One region of the Fictibacillus sp. B-59209 genome, then DNA from elsewhere that is predicted to be linked to it. Evidence: predicted binding sites of a transcription regulator. Region 1 holds the regulator's gene; the other holds the start of a gene.
The links. Region 1 encodes LexA, which represses DNA repair genes until DNA is damaged. Its sites were predicted from a motif close to CGAACATATGTTCG; they were not measured.

Region 1 (7,952 bases):
AATCAGCACTTGCAGCTGAAGCTCTTTGTATTGATTTTGCAGCTCATAAAGAAGTGAGGGGAGGATATATTCTCCGATTGTAAAACTGGCCCCAATCTTCAGCTCACCCTTAATCGTTGTATGGTGCTCTCCAATCTCCTGCCGGGCTTGTTCGTAAATCGTAAGGATCAGTTTTGCCCGGTCATATAATATCTCACCTGTAGGCGTAATTTGCAGAAACTTGGGTGAGCGGAGAAAAAGCTTGGTTTGAAACTCTTTTTCCAGATTTTTAATATGCAAACTGACACTCGGCTGAGACATCCGAAGAAGTTCTGCTGTTTTTGTAAAATTTTTTACCTCGGCCAGGGTGACGAACGTTTTTAATGCATCATAATACATTTTTTAAAACATCCTTTATTATTAGTAATCTTAATGGCAACGATAATTAATATGTATTTTACTAATGTTTTGTACTGAGGTAAAGTAGAGGATATAAATTTTTTAAGGGTTCTGACTATTTTTAAGATTAAAACCGAGTTAATGGATAGAAATAATTTAGTCTTAACCTAGAGGGAAACTTTTAAAGTAAAAAATGACGGAAAATTATGTATGTGAGGTGTTATCATTGCAACTTCAGGCAACAAACAGTCCATTCGATCAGGAGCAAGCTGAGCTCCTTAACAAGCTGATACCGACGTTAACTGAAGCACAAAAGCTTTGGCTTTCCGGTTACTTAGCGGCTTCTCAGTCACTTGCAGCACCAGTGGGACCAGCTGCTGTTGTAAAGCACGGCTCCATTTTGCCCGTTTCTAAAGAAGTAACCATCCTTTACGGATCTCAAACCGGGAATGCTCAAGGCCTTGCGGATAACAGCAGTAAAGCTCTCAAAGAGAAAGGTTTTGAGGTAACGGTTTCTTCCATGAGTGACTTTAAACCGAATCAGCTAAAGAAACTCAATAACCTGCTGATCATTGTTAGTACACATGGAGAAGGAGATCCGCCGGATAATGCGATTTCTTTCCATGAATTTGTTCATGGCAAAAGAGCTCCAAAACTAGAAGATCTTCGTTTTTCAGTCCTTTCTTTAGGTGACAGTTCCTACGAGTTTTTCTGTCAGACGGGCAAAGATTTTGATAAGGTCCTGGAAGAGCTTGGGGGTAAACGCCTGACACCGCGTGTGGATTGCGATCTCGATTATGATGAGCCGGCAGCAGAATGGCTGTCAAAAGTAATATTAGGTTTAAATGAGGCACAGGGAGAGACTGCAAGTGAAGCTTTTCAAGAGGCTTCAGCAACCCTAGCCGAAGAGGCAACGTATTCCCGGACCAATCCATTTCATGCAGAGGTTCTGGAAAATATTAATTTGAACGGACGCGGCTCGAATAAGGAGACCCGCCATTTAGAACTTTCGCTTGAAGGGTCGAATCTATCTTTTGAACCGGGTGACAGTCTTGGAATCTACCCTGAAAATGATCCGGAACTGGTTGATTTGCTTCTTGAGGAATTACATTGGAATCCTGAAGAAATTGTAACAGTGAACAAGCAGGGAGATGTGGCAGCTCTGAAGCAGGCGCTTATCACCAATTTTGAAATTACAGTTTTAACAAAGCCGCTGCTTCAGCAGGCAGCACAGTTAACTGAAAATGAAAGACTGCATGAACTTTTGTCAGCAGGGCATGAGAGCGAGCTGAAAAGTTATCTTTCAGGCCGTGATCTTCTGGATCTCGTTCATGACTTTGGCCCATGGGCCGTTTCACCACAGGACTTTGTCAACATTTTACGTAAAATGCCAGCTCGTTTGTATTCGATTGCTTCGAGCCTGAATGCCAATCCGGACGAGGTTCATCTAACCATCGGCGCTTTGCGTTATGAATCCTTCGGACGCAGCCGCAGCGGCGTTTGTTCCATTTTATGTGCGGAAAGGCTGGAGCCAGGGCACACACTTCCGGTTTACATCCAGCACAATCAGAATTTTAAACTGCCAGCGAACGGAGAAACACCGATCATTATGGTAGGACCAGGAACAGGAGTAGCGCCATTCCGGGCGTTCATGCAAGAACGTGAGGAAACAGGTGCAGAGGGGAGATCATGGATGTTCTTTGGAGATCAGCATTTTGTCAGTGATTTCCTATACCAGACAGAATGGCAAAAGTGGCTGGAGAATGGTGTTCTGACAAAAATGGATGTGGCGTTTTCCCGCGACACCGAGGAAAAAGTATATGTACAGCATCGTCTGCTTGAACACAGTAAAGAACTCTTCCATTGGTTAGAAGAAGGTGCTGTTTTATATATATGCGGCGATGAGAAAAACATGGCCCATGATGTTCATCAAACACTGATCGGAATCATTGAAAATGAAGGCAGCATGACCTATGAACAAGCGGAAGAGTATGTGGCCCGCATGCAGCAGGAAAAACGTTATCAGCGTGACGTGTATTGACCGGCAACAGAAAGGAGTTTAAAGAGATGTCAAACCCATTATTAAAAGCACCGGAAGGCAAACCGAGTGATGTGGAACGTATAAAAGAAGAGAGTAATTATTTACGGGGTACGCTGAAGGAAGTGATGCTTGACCGGATCAGTGCAGGTATCCCGGATGATGATAACCGCCTCATGAAGCATCATGGCAGCTATTTGCAGGACGACAGAGACCTTCGTACAGAGCGGCAGAAACAAAAGCTTGAACCAGCTTATCAGTTCATGCTCCGCGTAAGATTGCCAGGGGGAGTGGTGACGCCTTCTCAATGGCTGGTTTTGGATCAGCTGGGCAACCAGTATGGTAATGGAACATTAAAATTAACCACACGCCAGACGTTTCAAATGCACGGCATTTTAAAATGGAACATGAAAAGTACCATTCAGGAGATCCATGCATCAATGCTCGATACGATTGCAGCTTGCGGTGATGTAAACCGTAATGTGATGTGCATCTCCAATCCTTATCAATCAGAAGTTCATTCTGATGTGTATGAATGGTCCAAAAAACTCAGTGACTATCTCTTGCCAAGAACGAGAGCGTACCACGAGGTTTGGCTGGATGAGGAAAAAGTAGCAGGCACTCCAGAAACAGAAGAAGTTGAACCGATGTACGGACCGCTTTACTTGCCGCGTAAATTTAAAATCGGCATTGCAGTTCCACCTTCCAATGACATTGATGTCTTTTCACAGGACCTCGGTTTAATCGCCGTAGTAGAAGATGGGAAGCTAATTGGATTTAATGTGTCCATTGGTGGAGGCATGGGAATGTCACATGGAGATAAAGCAACCTATCCGCAGCTGTCAAAAGTGATTGGTTTTTGCATACCGGACCAGATTCTTGAAGTGGCTGAAAAAGTCATTACCATTCAGAGAGATTATGGAAACCGTTCACAGCGTAAGAACGCCCGCTTTAAATATACAGTCGACCGGTTAGGTCTTCAAACCGTTAAAGAAGAGCTGGAAAACCGTTTAGGCTGGAGTCTGGATGAAGCGAAAGACTTTTCTTTTGAAGATAATGGAGACCGGTATGGCTGGGTACAGGGTGTGCAGGAGAATTGGCATTTTACTCTGTTTGTTGAAGGCGGCCGTATCGCGGATCTTGAGAACTACAAGCTGATGACCGGTTTAAGGGAAATCGCAAAGGTCCATACAGGGGAATTCCGTTTGACCGCCAACCAGAACCTTATAATTGCCAATATTACGAGAGAGAAGAAACAAGAGATTACAGAGTTGTTGGAACAGTATGGAATGCTCGACAGCCAAAAAGTTTCTGCGATCCGGCAGAATTCCATGGCTTGTGTGGCCCTTCCTACTTGCGGTCTAGCCATGGCGGAGGCAGAACGCTATCTTCCGGTGCTAATGAACAAGATCGATAACATAGCTGAAGAAAACGGCTTGAGAAACGAAGAGATTACCGTTCGGATGACGGGTTGCCCCAATGGATGTGCCCGCCATGCCCTAGGTGAAATTGGGTTTATCGGTAAAGCGCCAGGAAAATATAACATGTATTTGGGTGCAGCGTTTGACGGCAGCCGATTAAGCAAAATGTATCGTGAAAACATAGGGGAGGAAGAGATTTTAAAAGAATTGAAGATGCTGTTCCCTAGATTTGCGAAAGAACGCGAAGAAGGCGAGCACTTTGGAGACTTTGTGATTCGTGCGGGCATTATAGAAGCAACGACGGACGGTACAAACTTTCATAATTAATATTATCCTTATAACTAAAACAGCGACCCAGCCATGTTTGCGGGGTCGCTTTTTTTTGCTTTTCTTTATTGAAGTGTTCGATATACACCGATTACTTTACCAAGGATGGTCACGTTTTGCAGCAAAATTGGAGATAAAGCGGCGTTTTCCGGCTGCAGGCGAATGTGGTCTTTTTCTTTAAAAAAGCGTTTTACAGTCGCTTCATTTTCTTCTGTCATGGCCACAATGATGTCACCGTTTTCAGCTGTTGGCTGCTGCTTGACGACCACGAGGTCCCTGTCGTAGATGCCAGCTTCTATCATACTGTCTCCTTCTACAGTTAACATAAAAACATTATCGTCTCCTACAACGTGTTCTGGCAATGAAAAATATTCATCAACGTTTTCGATTGCTGTAATCGGTGAACCCGCGGTAACTTTACCGATGATCGGTACATTAACTGATCGCGTTCTGTTTATGATCTGATCTGATTCGAGGCCGAGCACTTCAATGGCCCTGGGTTTGGTAGGATCACGCCTGATCAGCCCCTTTTTCTCAAGCCTGGATAAATGGCCGTGTACGGTTGAGCTTGAAGCCAGTCCAACTGCTTCACCGATTTCCCTGACTGATGGTGGATAGCCTTTCGCGTTTACTTCTTCCTTAATAAAGTCCAGGATATCGATTTGTCTTCTGGATAATTTTGTCATGATTACACCTCATTCACTGAATACTCTTGAAAAAAGTATAGCATGCAGGAACAAGATATACAAACATAAGTTCGAAGAAAACCCTTGTAAAGAACAGGTGTTCCTATTATAATGAAAATTAATAAGAACACATATTCGCAAAGGGGAGATATACGATGAAGGGATTTTCACCGGTATTTATGCTATTATCTATTGTTGCAGCAGGTTTTATTATGTTCGCTTATCAGTCTCACGCAGAAGGATCCAGAGAATATATGGAGATTACCGTTAATAAAGGTGATTCACTTTGGGAGATCGCCGAAGAATATACGAAGGACAAAGGTTCAAATTGGGAATTTGTCAACTGGGTTGAAAAGAATAACGGAATACAGGCAGGAACCATTACCCCAGGACAGAAATTAACGATACCGATCAAGGCAGAAGAAGACAGGTGAGGCACAATTGAGATCGATCATTTATTGCAGAGTAAGCACCGAAAAGGAAGAGCAGACATCCTCTTTATCCCGGCAGGAAGATGAATTGAGACAGCTGGCAGCCAGCCATGGGTTCGGCATTGTCTCTGTCATAAAAGATAGAGAAAGCGGATACAGCCTGGAACGGGTTGGTTTGTTTGAGGTAATCGAGCGGGCCCAAAACGAAGAATTTGATGTTCTTCTTGTAACGGATGATACCCGCTTGGGCAGGGGGAACGCCAAGATCGTTCTTCTTCACGAACTACAGAAGAGGAACATTAAAGTTTATACCTACAGCAGCCAAGGGGAATACCATCTTTCCGAAGCGGAGTCTATGGTGCTTGAAATCGTTGCCGTTGTAGAGGAATATCAGCGCAAGCTACATAACTTAAAGATAAAAAGAGGAATGAGGAAGGCTGTTCAAAAAGGCTATAAACCACAAAAGAATTTAAAGAACATCCATCATGGAGGAAGAGACCGGAAAGTGCTTCCGGTTGATGAAATCATCCGGCTTAGAGGAATGGATCTTACGTTTGCAGAAATTGCCGTTACGCTAAGGGGTTTTGGATATGAAGCATCCAAAGCGACAGTTCACCGCAGGTATAAGGAGTATTTAGAAAGTGCTCCGACTGGAAACTCTACTTAATATTCGTTACGATAGGAATATCGAAGAAAAAGGAGAGGTGTTCCATGCTTACACCAGATAAACTGGAACGGATAAATTTTCTTGCCAAAAAATCTAAACAAGAAGGTTTGTCAACAGAAGAAGCCAAAGAACAAAAGCAATTAAGGGAAGAGTATCTGAAAAACGTCAGAACTTCTTTTCAAAATAGATTGCATTCATTGAAGATCATTGACCCGGAAGGCAATGATGTAACACCGGATAAGCTAAAAGAAAGTAAAAAAAGCCAGAACAATATGAAGCATTAAGGAAAAAGTCCTGATTTCAGTACAAAGAAATCAGGCTTTTTTGTTGTTGCAAAATTCAGAATTTCGTATATACTGTTATATAACAACTGTGAAAGGGGAGAACACCTTGGCCTTTTCAATAACGGATTCTGTGGTCAGACTGTATAGTGAGATCGATCTTAATGAAGGTGAGGCACTCCGGTTATATGCGCGATATGCCGGCAGTGCAAGCAACGGCGGATACTCATTAGGCGTCATCCCAGCTCAGCCGGCAGACGGTGATGATATTCAGGAAATAAGCGGATTGAAATTTTGTATTAAACCGGATGACCGCTGGCTCGTAGATGATATGAAACTGGACTATGACGAAGGGGAAGATATCTTTTATTGTGAGTTCCCTGCGTTAAACTAAATAAAGGAACCTGTATTATAACAAAAAGTTATAAAGTTATAATGCAGGTTTTTTTATTTGTATCAAAGAAAGATTTTATGGGACACTATTGGTGGGCATTGTGCTTGTATAAAATGTCCAATATGTTTATGATGGTATCGAGAAATCTTTTACATATGTAGATGAAGGGATGATTAAATAATGTCTACTGCTTCAATTGACCAATTATCAATCAACACTATCCGTACCTTGGCTATAGATAGCATTGAGAAAGCCAAATCTGGACACCCTGGTATGCCAATGGGTGCTGCACCGATGGCTTACAGTCTTTGGACGAAATTCATGAATCACAACCCGGAAAATCCTGAATGGTTTAACCGTGACCGTTTTGTGTTATCTGCAGGGCATGGCTCCATGCTGCTTTACAGCCTGCTTCACCTTTCAGGCTATGACTTGTCCATGGAAGACTTAAAACAATTCCGCCAATGGGGAAGCAAAACGCCAGGACATCCTGAGTACAAACATACGGCTGGTGTAGATGCTACAACAGGACCGCTTGGACAAGGGATTGCGATGGCTGTAGGTATGGCAATGGCAGAACGCCATCTTGCTGCTACTTACAACAAAGACGGCTTTGAAGTTGTTGACCACCATACGTACTCTATCTGTGGAGACGGAGATTTGATGGAAGGCGTATCAGCTGAAGCTGCATCTTTAGCAGGTCATCTTGGACTCGGAAAACTTGTTGTTCTTTATGATTCAAATGATATCTCTCTTGATGGAGATCTTCATCTTTCGTTTTCTGAGAGTGTAGAAGACCGCTTTAAAGCATATGGATGGCAAGTACTTCGTGTAGAAGACGGAACAAACCTTGAAGAGATCGAAAATGCGATCGCCGAAGCAAAAAAGGATACTTCACATCCGACGTTAATCGAAGTGAAAACAGTAATCGGATACGGTTCTCCTAACAAGTCCGGTAAATCTGCTTCTCATGGTGCTCCTCTTGGATCAGATGAAGTAAAACTGACAAAAGAAGCATACAACTGGGTGTTTGAAGAAGACTTCTTCGTACCTGATGAAGTAAGTGATCACTTTGCTTCATTGAAAGAAGATAGCAAAAAGAAAGAACAGGAATGGAATGAGTTATTTGCACGCTATGAAAAAGAGCACAGTGAAGCTGCAGCTCAATTGAAAACAGCGATCGATAACAAATTACCAGAAAACTTTGATGCGAATCTTCCTGAATTTGATAAAGCTGTTGCGACAAGGGCTTCTTCAGGAAAAGCATTGAATGCTTTTGCAAAAAATATTCCATGGTTGTTTGGAGGATCTGCTGACCTTGCAGGATCA
Region 2 (7,952 bases), on a different contig from region 1:
ATCCTAATTCCATCGTATTAGAAGTATATACTAGTAATCGGAGACTGCACCAAATAACACTGCCAGTAGAAAAGTGGAAAGAGTACAAAGAAAATGAACTGGATATAGAACATGAAGAATTTAGAAAAGAGCAAAAAATCGTGTCAATTACTAAATATCTTTATAATGTAAACGGAAATATAGTCGGATCCCGCCATTCTTTTTATAACGAGGAAGGCCGCCTAGTTCATTTTCAATTGTATGATAACAATTGGGAACCCCTTGAATCAGTTTCTCTTTATATTCCCGCACAGAAAAGTTAAAGAGGTTAGGGAGCGGGAGACTTGAGACGGGATATGAAAATGTACACAAAAACAAAGAAGAGAATAATTTTAGAGAGGAGATTTGATTGAATACAGGAGACATAATAGTTCAATTTGATGTTCGTCGTATTCTTTGCATTTCTTATTACTATGGTTGTATTGTTATTTAGAAGTCAAAGCAATCGAAACAAACAACTGAATAACATAGAAAGTAAAATTGACGAAGTTAGTTCTAAAATGAATAACGTCAACAACCTAACCTTAACAAACAGAGGTTGTAAACGAAATTAAGAAATCCACCCGAGAATATGAAACGAAGTATGACCAATGTAAGTTTGATGGTAAAATGATATCTATGAGCTTGACGAGCCGGACTACAAAGATTGGAAGCATTCAATAAAGGAACCACAAGAACCGGAGTCTTCCCAAGACTAATGCTGTTCGATGGTTTAAGGCTAGTAGATACATAAAGGGGAAATCAACATATGAAATCAATCAAGATCAACATGTTCTTCAGTGTAGGGGAGGGCTATTTAAGAAGGGCCATAGAAGCAATGAAGCGGTCGTCCGATCTCGATGAAAAAACATTTAAAGAGTATGATGAGGCTTGTTTTGTAGCGGGTTATCTAGCAGGAGATGGAAATAAGGTCACCGTAGAAAAAAATAGAGACGATTGGACAGTGAAAATTCTTGAACGGAGAACTTAAAGAATCTAAAAAAACTTTGCTCGAAATGAGTTCTAAATAGCGCAATCATAAATAAGAAGCAAAATCTAGTTTTTGTTGTTTCACTTAAAATGTAGAAGTAAAAATATATCAAAGGTGTTTCTTCATACATGAGGAAACACCTTTTTCTCTAACTGCCTACTGTTACCTCTTACTATCTATACAACAATCGGTTAGTTATTTAATTAGCATCACTCTTTGAGAATACTACAATCTGAAAACATAGAAATATAAAAGTTTATTTGTCTTTATATAAACTTGCGAATAGAAGGAGGGCCAGTGCAACAACAGTTATGGAAAGAATAGTCGTCATATCCATACCCCCTCTCAATCCTCCACCGATATTGAGATCAAACCTTCACTTAAACATAATCTTTTACAGGTTGTCCGATTTTTTAAGGAGAATTACAGGATTTATCCTGTAATCTATTCTATGCGTGAGGATGGAAAACGGTATGCGTAAAATACATGTTTGCCTTTCCTGACCAAGTATTTTTCGAAATGGAGCTATATTCAGAAAGACCAATTCTTTTTTAACGTTCCTAACGAGATCAGTAAAGCTGCAAATATGCATTCTAATTAAGGATCAGGCTTTCACCATGGCAAACCGGTACCGAAGTCCTTTGCTAGGTTCCCACTTTCTTTTCTTCTTTTTTTTCGGTTCGTTGCTCTCTCCGCTGCAGAATTGAATAATCCTTTTTCCTCATTCGTTTCTGGAATGACTTTTGGCACGTGGGTAGGCTTACCGTCTTGATCAACTGCGACCATTGTTAAAAAAGAAAGTGCGCATACATTCCGTTCTCCTGATAGTAAGTCCTCTGCTATTACTTTAACAAATACTTCCATTGATGTTCTGCCTGCATATGTAACAAAAGCCTCTAGACAGACGGCATGACTGACATGAATAGGGTGCAAGAAGTCTACAGAATCAGTCGAAGCTGTAACAGTATTTCTACGGGAATGGCGCATTGCGGCAATTGAAGCTACATCATCTATATAAGCCATTAGTTTTCCACCAAACAACGTTCCATGATTGTTTGTATCAGGTGGTAACACAATGCTCGTTTTTACTACAAAAGAATCCCTGCATTTTTTTTGATCTATCATAAAATAACAACCTTTCTTTTCTTTTTATAGGAAGTTAGCAGTTTCCTGAAATAAGCATAGGGAACTATTTATCATCTTGGTATTTAATAACTTCTATATGTTCATAGGTTTTTTAACAACCATTAATAGTTGTTCATCATCCATATGGTTAGTAATTTCATTCGGTTTTTCACTTCTTTCCTCCGCCAAAAGAGTCAACTCCTTTCTCAACCACAGTATTAACGTTAGTTTTCTATTTCAATCAATTATAATTTCTACTGTCCAAATTGTTACTTACTGCAAGGGGATGTTGCAACAGGTTTCCTTTCCATAAAATTCGTATTACCTTTAAGTTAAAACTTGAGAAATATGCATGAGAATTGACCCATTTATCTAATGATTGAGCATTAATTTTCTCAGTACCCAGTTTTTGAACAACATGGTAGAATTTGACTACAGAGTAAAAACTGTAAAAATTGTAGGCGTATCACATCACCATGAAAATCAACAATCCTCAATTCCTTTTTATGCTGAACCACAGCATGAACCTTCCCGATTAATAAATGAAAATCTCCCCGTTCAAAATATGTAAAGCACAAATCCAAATTATGTTCCATTGCCTCACCAATTGTGTCTTCCATCAGTACCAGCTGCTGTTCATCTAATTCCGGTTTCACTTTTTCTCCTGGTCCCAGTCAAACTGCCGTAGTGCTTTCACATGTTCAGGCAGCATCATAGCAGTCCATTTTATGGATTCTCGATCACGAAACATATTTATTCCTCCCTTTATTTTTATTTTCTTTATTATATGCGAATGTTTGTTCGTGTAGTAGTGGAAAAAAGGCCCTCTAAAAGAGGTCCATAACTTATGTCAAATTTCCGTGCTGTTATGAGTACCAATATTACTGACTCTTCTTGAACTAACTGGGCAGGATAGTTGAACAAGAAAGACGAATATTATTATCTGAAAATGCACTTTTAAGGTGTAATTTTGTGAATATATATATATTCTTGTAAAAGAAATGATTGATGAATGGAACCCAATAGGCTTGCTTAGTTTGGGATGCCTGATAATACTGTACATTAAGCCAGTTAGTAATCCAGATTTTGGAGGAACTCAATTATGAGAAAAATTATTGTGCTTGAACATGTATCTCTTGATGTATTTATACAAGCCCCAGGCGGGCCAGACGAAGATATCACCCGATAACGATCTCCTGGCCGATCTTCTGGTTCAGGCTTCAAGCACTCTGTAGCAAAGTAGGGGAATAGTTTCCTTCAAAAAACAAGGAGGATTTTCATGGATAACAATCTGAATCAATCGTTCGAGATTGCAATTACGCGTGTATTCGATGCCCCTCGCGAACTCGTATTTAAAGCATGGACAGAGCTCGGGCATTTCGCGAAATGGTGGGGACCAAAGGGGGTCACCCTCGAAATCGTTAAAATGGACGCTCGATCAGGTGGCGAGTTTTTAGGTATTCAGACGTCTCCTGACGGAAATCAGGTTATGTGGGGAAAATTTGCATACCAGGAGGTTGTCGAACCTGAGAAAGTGGCTTATATCCGATCCTTTTCGGATGAGCAAGGCAATACGGTCTGAGCGCCTTTTAGCGTGAGCTGGCCTCTTGAAACTATGAATATCATAACGCTAGAAGATGACGAAGGTAAAACTGTTTTAAAACTAAAAGGTTGCCATGTGAACGCTTCAGCTGAGGAACAAGAAACCTACAAAGGTATGGCTCCAAAGCTTCAACAAAATCTTGAGGGTACTTTCGATAAACTTGCCGACTATCTTGTCTCCCTGAATTAGAATGGTTATTCCTTCAAGGAAAATCCATACTTCAACGGCCCCGTTCCGAAGGATAGCATGCTCCAACAGCACATGCTGAAATTCCGAAAGCAAGTGGAACTCACGTTTGCACAAGAATCGAATCAACTTACTTCCCTCATGAAGCATAAGAAGGTGCCGATTCGCACAACCAAGCGTGTGGAGAAGTGGTTCATTCTGCGGGATGCATTCCGATTGATTGAGCGAATGATTCAGCACGTGAGGGCAACAGTCTTGCCTCCGAATCATGTAGCTGCCCTCAAAAAGCTACAAGAGTATTGTGTATAAACCTACTAAAACGCTTGAATATTTAGGAGGAAAAAATTATGAATAACAAAATCCAAAAAATCACGCCAAACTTGGTTCGATACACAAGCCGAACAGGCGGCAGAGTTGTACACTTCTATTTTTAAAAATTCGAAGATAGGAAGAATCACTCACCATGGCAAAAATAATCACGGGATACCAGAAGGAACCGTAATGACTGTGGAATTTCAACTGGACGGGCAAGAATTCGTAGCCTTAAATGGCGGTCCGTATTTCAAATTCACAGAGGCAATATCATTTATCGTGAACTGTGAAGATCAAGATGAATTGGACTATTTTTGGGAAAAACTCTCCGAAAGCGGAGATGAAAAGGCTCAAAACTGCGGTTGGCTAAAAGATAAGTATGGCGTGTCGTGGCAAATTATTCCTTCCACTCTAACCGAGATGGTAAGCGACCCAGATCCAGAAAAATCAGAAAGAGTTATGAAAGCATTGCTCCAAACGAAGAGTAAAATTGACATAAAAACTTTGATGCAAGCGTATGAGGGATAAAGTGCACTTTGCCGTTACAGACTGGGGGAAGACCGTACCACGAGTCATTGATAACGGAAAACGTTAGTTCAGAATTTACCTCCTTATGATTGATAGAGCGGTTTTTCTTTTGGCCAGAAATCAACAATCAAGGATAACAGAGCCTAAAAAAGAAATGAATCACCAACGGGATAAGTCTGTCCAAAATTGGGTACTGTCCAAGGTGTCTATGTTGTCACAAACCACACCCGACCGTCATATCGCCCTTTCATTTCCAATATTGAAGTCTATACAGGTTAGTTACCCTGCTGTTATTTAGAATGAGAGTAGGCTTTTTGAACAAGCTCTTATATTAAAGTTATGAAGTACTATAGTTCATACTATAAAAAGTACATGTATGATTTCTATTACAACACTTATGACAGCGATGGTAAAAAAGGTCTTTTACGTGTCGATATTGCCTATAAGCTAACTAAGACGTCTGCTGAATGGATCAGAGACCGTTACGTTAGCTAACACCTTTAAGGAGGTGATCACCATGGAAAAGAGAAAACGCAATGTACTAAAAGCAACCCTCATTGGTATGTTCTTCACCTACCTTATCGTATACAATGGTAAAACTGTTGCTCATTTCTTATCAAACGAAAACGTTAGTATTGCAGTATCCGTTTTTGTATTAGTAACTGTGATATCGTTTGTATTCGAAGATTTACTGGGATTACCTTTGAGAAACCCAAAAGGTAAAACAAGTAAAGATGCATAAACCTAACCAAAGCAATAGAAAAGCAGCCAGGACGATCTGGTTGTTTTTTTATGTCTAGGTACTTGGATAAGGCTTCACGGAGTTTGGTAACTAATGACATGGCCAAGGAGGTCACATTTATTTGTCGATAGCTGCTTATTTCCGACAGTGGCTACTTATGATAAATTAAGATGGTTAACATTCAGAGTTTCATAATCTTTGCTCAACTAACGATGCAGGATTGTGGAATAAGAACTAACAAAAAAATCAATTCTGAGGTGACAAAATGAGCGATAATAAGGAAGCTTGGGAACCTCTTTCTGTTTCTGAAATTCAAGATATTTTTAACAAGATTCATATGCAATGGTGGATTGCTGGCGGATGGGCATTGGACTTATATTTAGAAAGAATCACCCGTGAACACAGAGACATAGACACTGTGATACTAAGGTCTGAACACTTAATCTTGCAAAAGTATTTGTATGGTGATTGGGAATTGTTCAAAGCATTCAAAGGACAATTAATACCTTGGAGACTGGAAGAAAAGCTTGAATCTCAATACGATAATATATGGGTAAAGAAAAAAGGTGAAACAACGTGGGCTTTCCAAGTAATGATATTAGATTCAGAGGAAGAACATTGGATTTATAAACGAAATGGTACAATAAGAAGGTTGTTAAAGGATATTGGATTAGAATCTTCTTCTGGAGTCCCTTATATAAGACCTGAAATCCAGCTTCTTTATAAAGGGGAAAGTTCAGTTATTAGAGAGAAAGATGTTATTGATTTAAAGAATGTACTACCAAAGTTAAGTGATACAAACCGAAATTGGTTAAAAGATTCTTTAACTATACAGTACCCTAATGGGCATCAATGGGTTGATTTTTTAAATTCCTATGCCAAAAACAAATGGAAAACAGAAACCGCCTAATATTCTGTAATCGGGTGCGTTAGCTGAAGATTGGAGCTGTCTATAAGGCAGCTTTTTCTTATGGAACTAAAGGGGCAGGTTAGTTGAAGAAGGAATTCTTGCCTTGGCTATGGATAACAGATGTTATAAAACTATGCAGAACCCGGAGGAACAAAAGCGGAAGCGCGTAGATGAGAGGCGTGAGTCCAGACAAGCTGGCGAGAAGGTTTGCTCTTTAGTCTTCTTGACGGATTGGCATATAACCGCGCCGGAGCTGGACATCTCATAAAATATAAAAAAATAAGCACAGGGACAGCTCTACTTCTTCAAAGAGGAAAGAATTCGTCCCTGTGATTAAAAACTTATTTTCTTTTGAGAAGCCAGTCTTGAAAATCGGTGGCAACTATTCTTTCACCTGTGAATCCCTCTGCAGCAGCTGAGGCTAAAAAAACAATCGGCTCGGCCATAACCCTTGGATCTAATAGCTGGAATTTTGATTCAATCTCTTTTCGAACTTCGTCCGGAATCATCCCGGTAGTAGTGGCACCACCCGGTAAAAGCATATTCACCATAATTCTATATTCCTTTAAATCTTCTGCCATTATATATGAGAGTGATTCAGTGGCTGCCCTCGATGGTCCATAAGGTACAAAACCCTTTCTTTTCATAGTCTCATGATTCATAGAAATATTAATGATTCGCCCATTACCTTGTTCCATCATTAAAGGAGCAAACCCTCGAGCTACTAAAAAATATCCTGTGAGATTGGTATCAATTAGATCTCGAAACCCCTCTGGTGTTACTTTGAAAAATGGCTGAGGCTCGACTAAAAAACGCGGATTTACTGTCCTCATCCCAATTCCCGCATTATTGACGAGAACATCCAGCTTCCCCCATTCTCTTTTCACCCATTCAACTGCCTGATTGACGGATTGTTCTGATCGAACATCCAAAGGAATTCCAACAGCAGGATAACCCTCGCGCTTTAACTTCTCTACTGCTTGATCCAATTTAGTTCCAACTCTAGAAGCTAACGCCACCGTGGCTCCAGCGTGAAGCAAAGCCTCCGCCATGGAAAATCCTAGGCCACTTGAAGCACCTGTTACGAGTGCATGGATATTTCTTAACTCTTTTGTATTCATTGGCATTTTTCCTCCGAAATGTTATTAGACCACTGACTAATACAGTATTCTATCTAATCATCACTTTTATACTTTGCCAAAAAAGTAAGCTAGAGGGTTTTCGGACGTAGTAAAAAAGGGAAAGAGACACCTTTTTTCTTTATTGAACTGATCTTTAGGCGTCACCCGATAGTTAATTGTTCAGTGTTGCTCGAAATCGTGATCCGCCTCGCTTAAAAATGGATTTTTCCCTATTTGGCTAAACGGAATCCTTTCCAACAAGGTGTTTATGAAAGCCAGTTATTCAGTTTGGATATGTACATCACTATGCTCCTTCAATACCAAGAACACCTATCCAGCTTGGAGTGGCAGATAGATGTCCTGGCAGAAGAAATTGAAGAATGTAAGATAATCCAATCAATTCCCGGTATAGGAGA

Region 2: a site for LexA is predicted at 2,925-2,938, ahead of P4361_RS09450 (YolD-like family protein). Genes of this name have one in related genera too.

The regions. Positions count from the first base shown of each region.
Region 1 is NZ_JARMMC010000018.1:81,260-89,211, reverse strand. Features, by position in the region: gene P4361_RS13330 (LysR family transcriptional regulator) at 1-378, opposite strand, end outside; gene P4361_RS13325 (assimilatory sulfite reductase (NADPH) flavoprotein subunit) at 605-2,419, shown strand; gene cysI (assimilatory sulfite reductase (NADPH) hemoprotein subunit) at 2,446-4,164, shown strand; gene lexA (transcriptional repressor LexA) at 4,230-4,850, opposite strand; gene yneA (cell division suppressor protein YneA) at 5,006-5,284, shown strand; gene P4361_RS13305 (YneB family resolvase-like protein) at 5,292-5,948, shown strand; gene P4361_RS13300 (DUF896 domain-containing protein) at 5,993-6,232, shown strand; gene P4361_RS13295 (iron-sulfur cluster biosynthesis family protein) at 6,339-6,623, shown strand; gene tkt (transketolase) at 6,804-7,952, shown strand, end outside.
Region 2 is NZ_JARMMC010000014.1:85,323-93,274, forward strand. Features, by position in the region: gene P4361_RS09435 (hypothetical protein) at 1-302, shown strand, start outside; gene P4361_RS09440 (hypothetical protein) at 788-1,009, shown strand; gene P4361_RS09445 (acyl-CoA thioesterase) at 1,622-2,134, opposite strand; gene P4361_RS09450 (YolD-like family protein) at 2,530-2,790, opposite strand; gene P4361_RS09455 (SRPBCC domain-containing protein) at 3,414-3,716, shown strand; gene P4361_RS09460 (hypothetical protein) at 3,750-3,926, shown strand; gene P4361_RS09465 (hypothetical protein) at 3,984-4,232, shown strand; gene P4361_RS09470 (VOC family protein) at 4,338-4,763, shown strand; gene P4361_RS09475 (hypothetical protein) at 5,281-5,505, shown strand; gene P4361_RS09480 (nucleotidyltransferase domain-containing protein) at 5,771-6,415, shown strand; gene P4361_RS09485 (SDR family oxidoreductase) at 6,757-7,536, opposite strand; partial or broken gene P4361_RS09490 (IS110 family transposase) at 7,774-7,952, shown strand, end outside.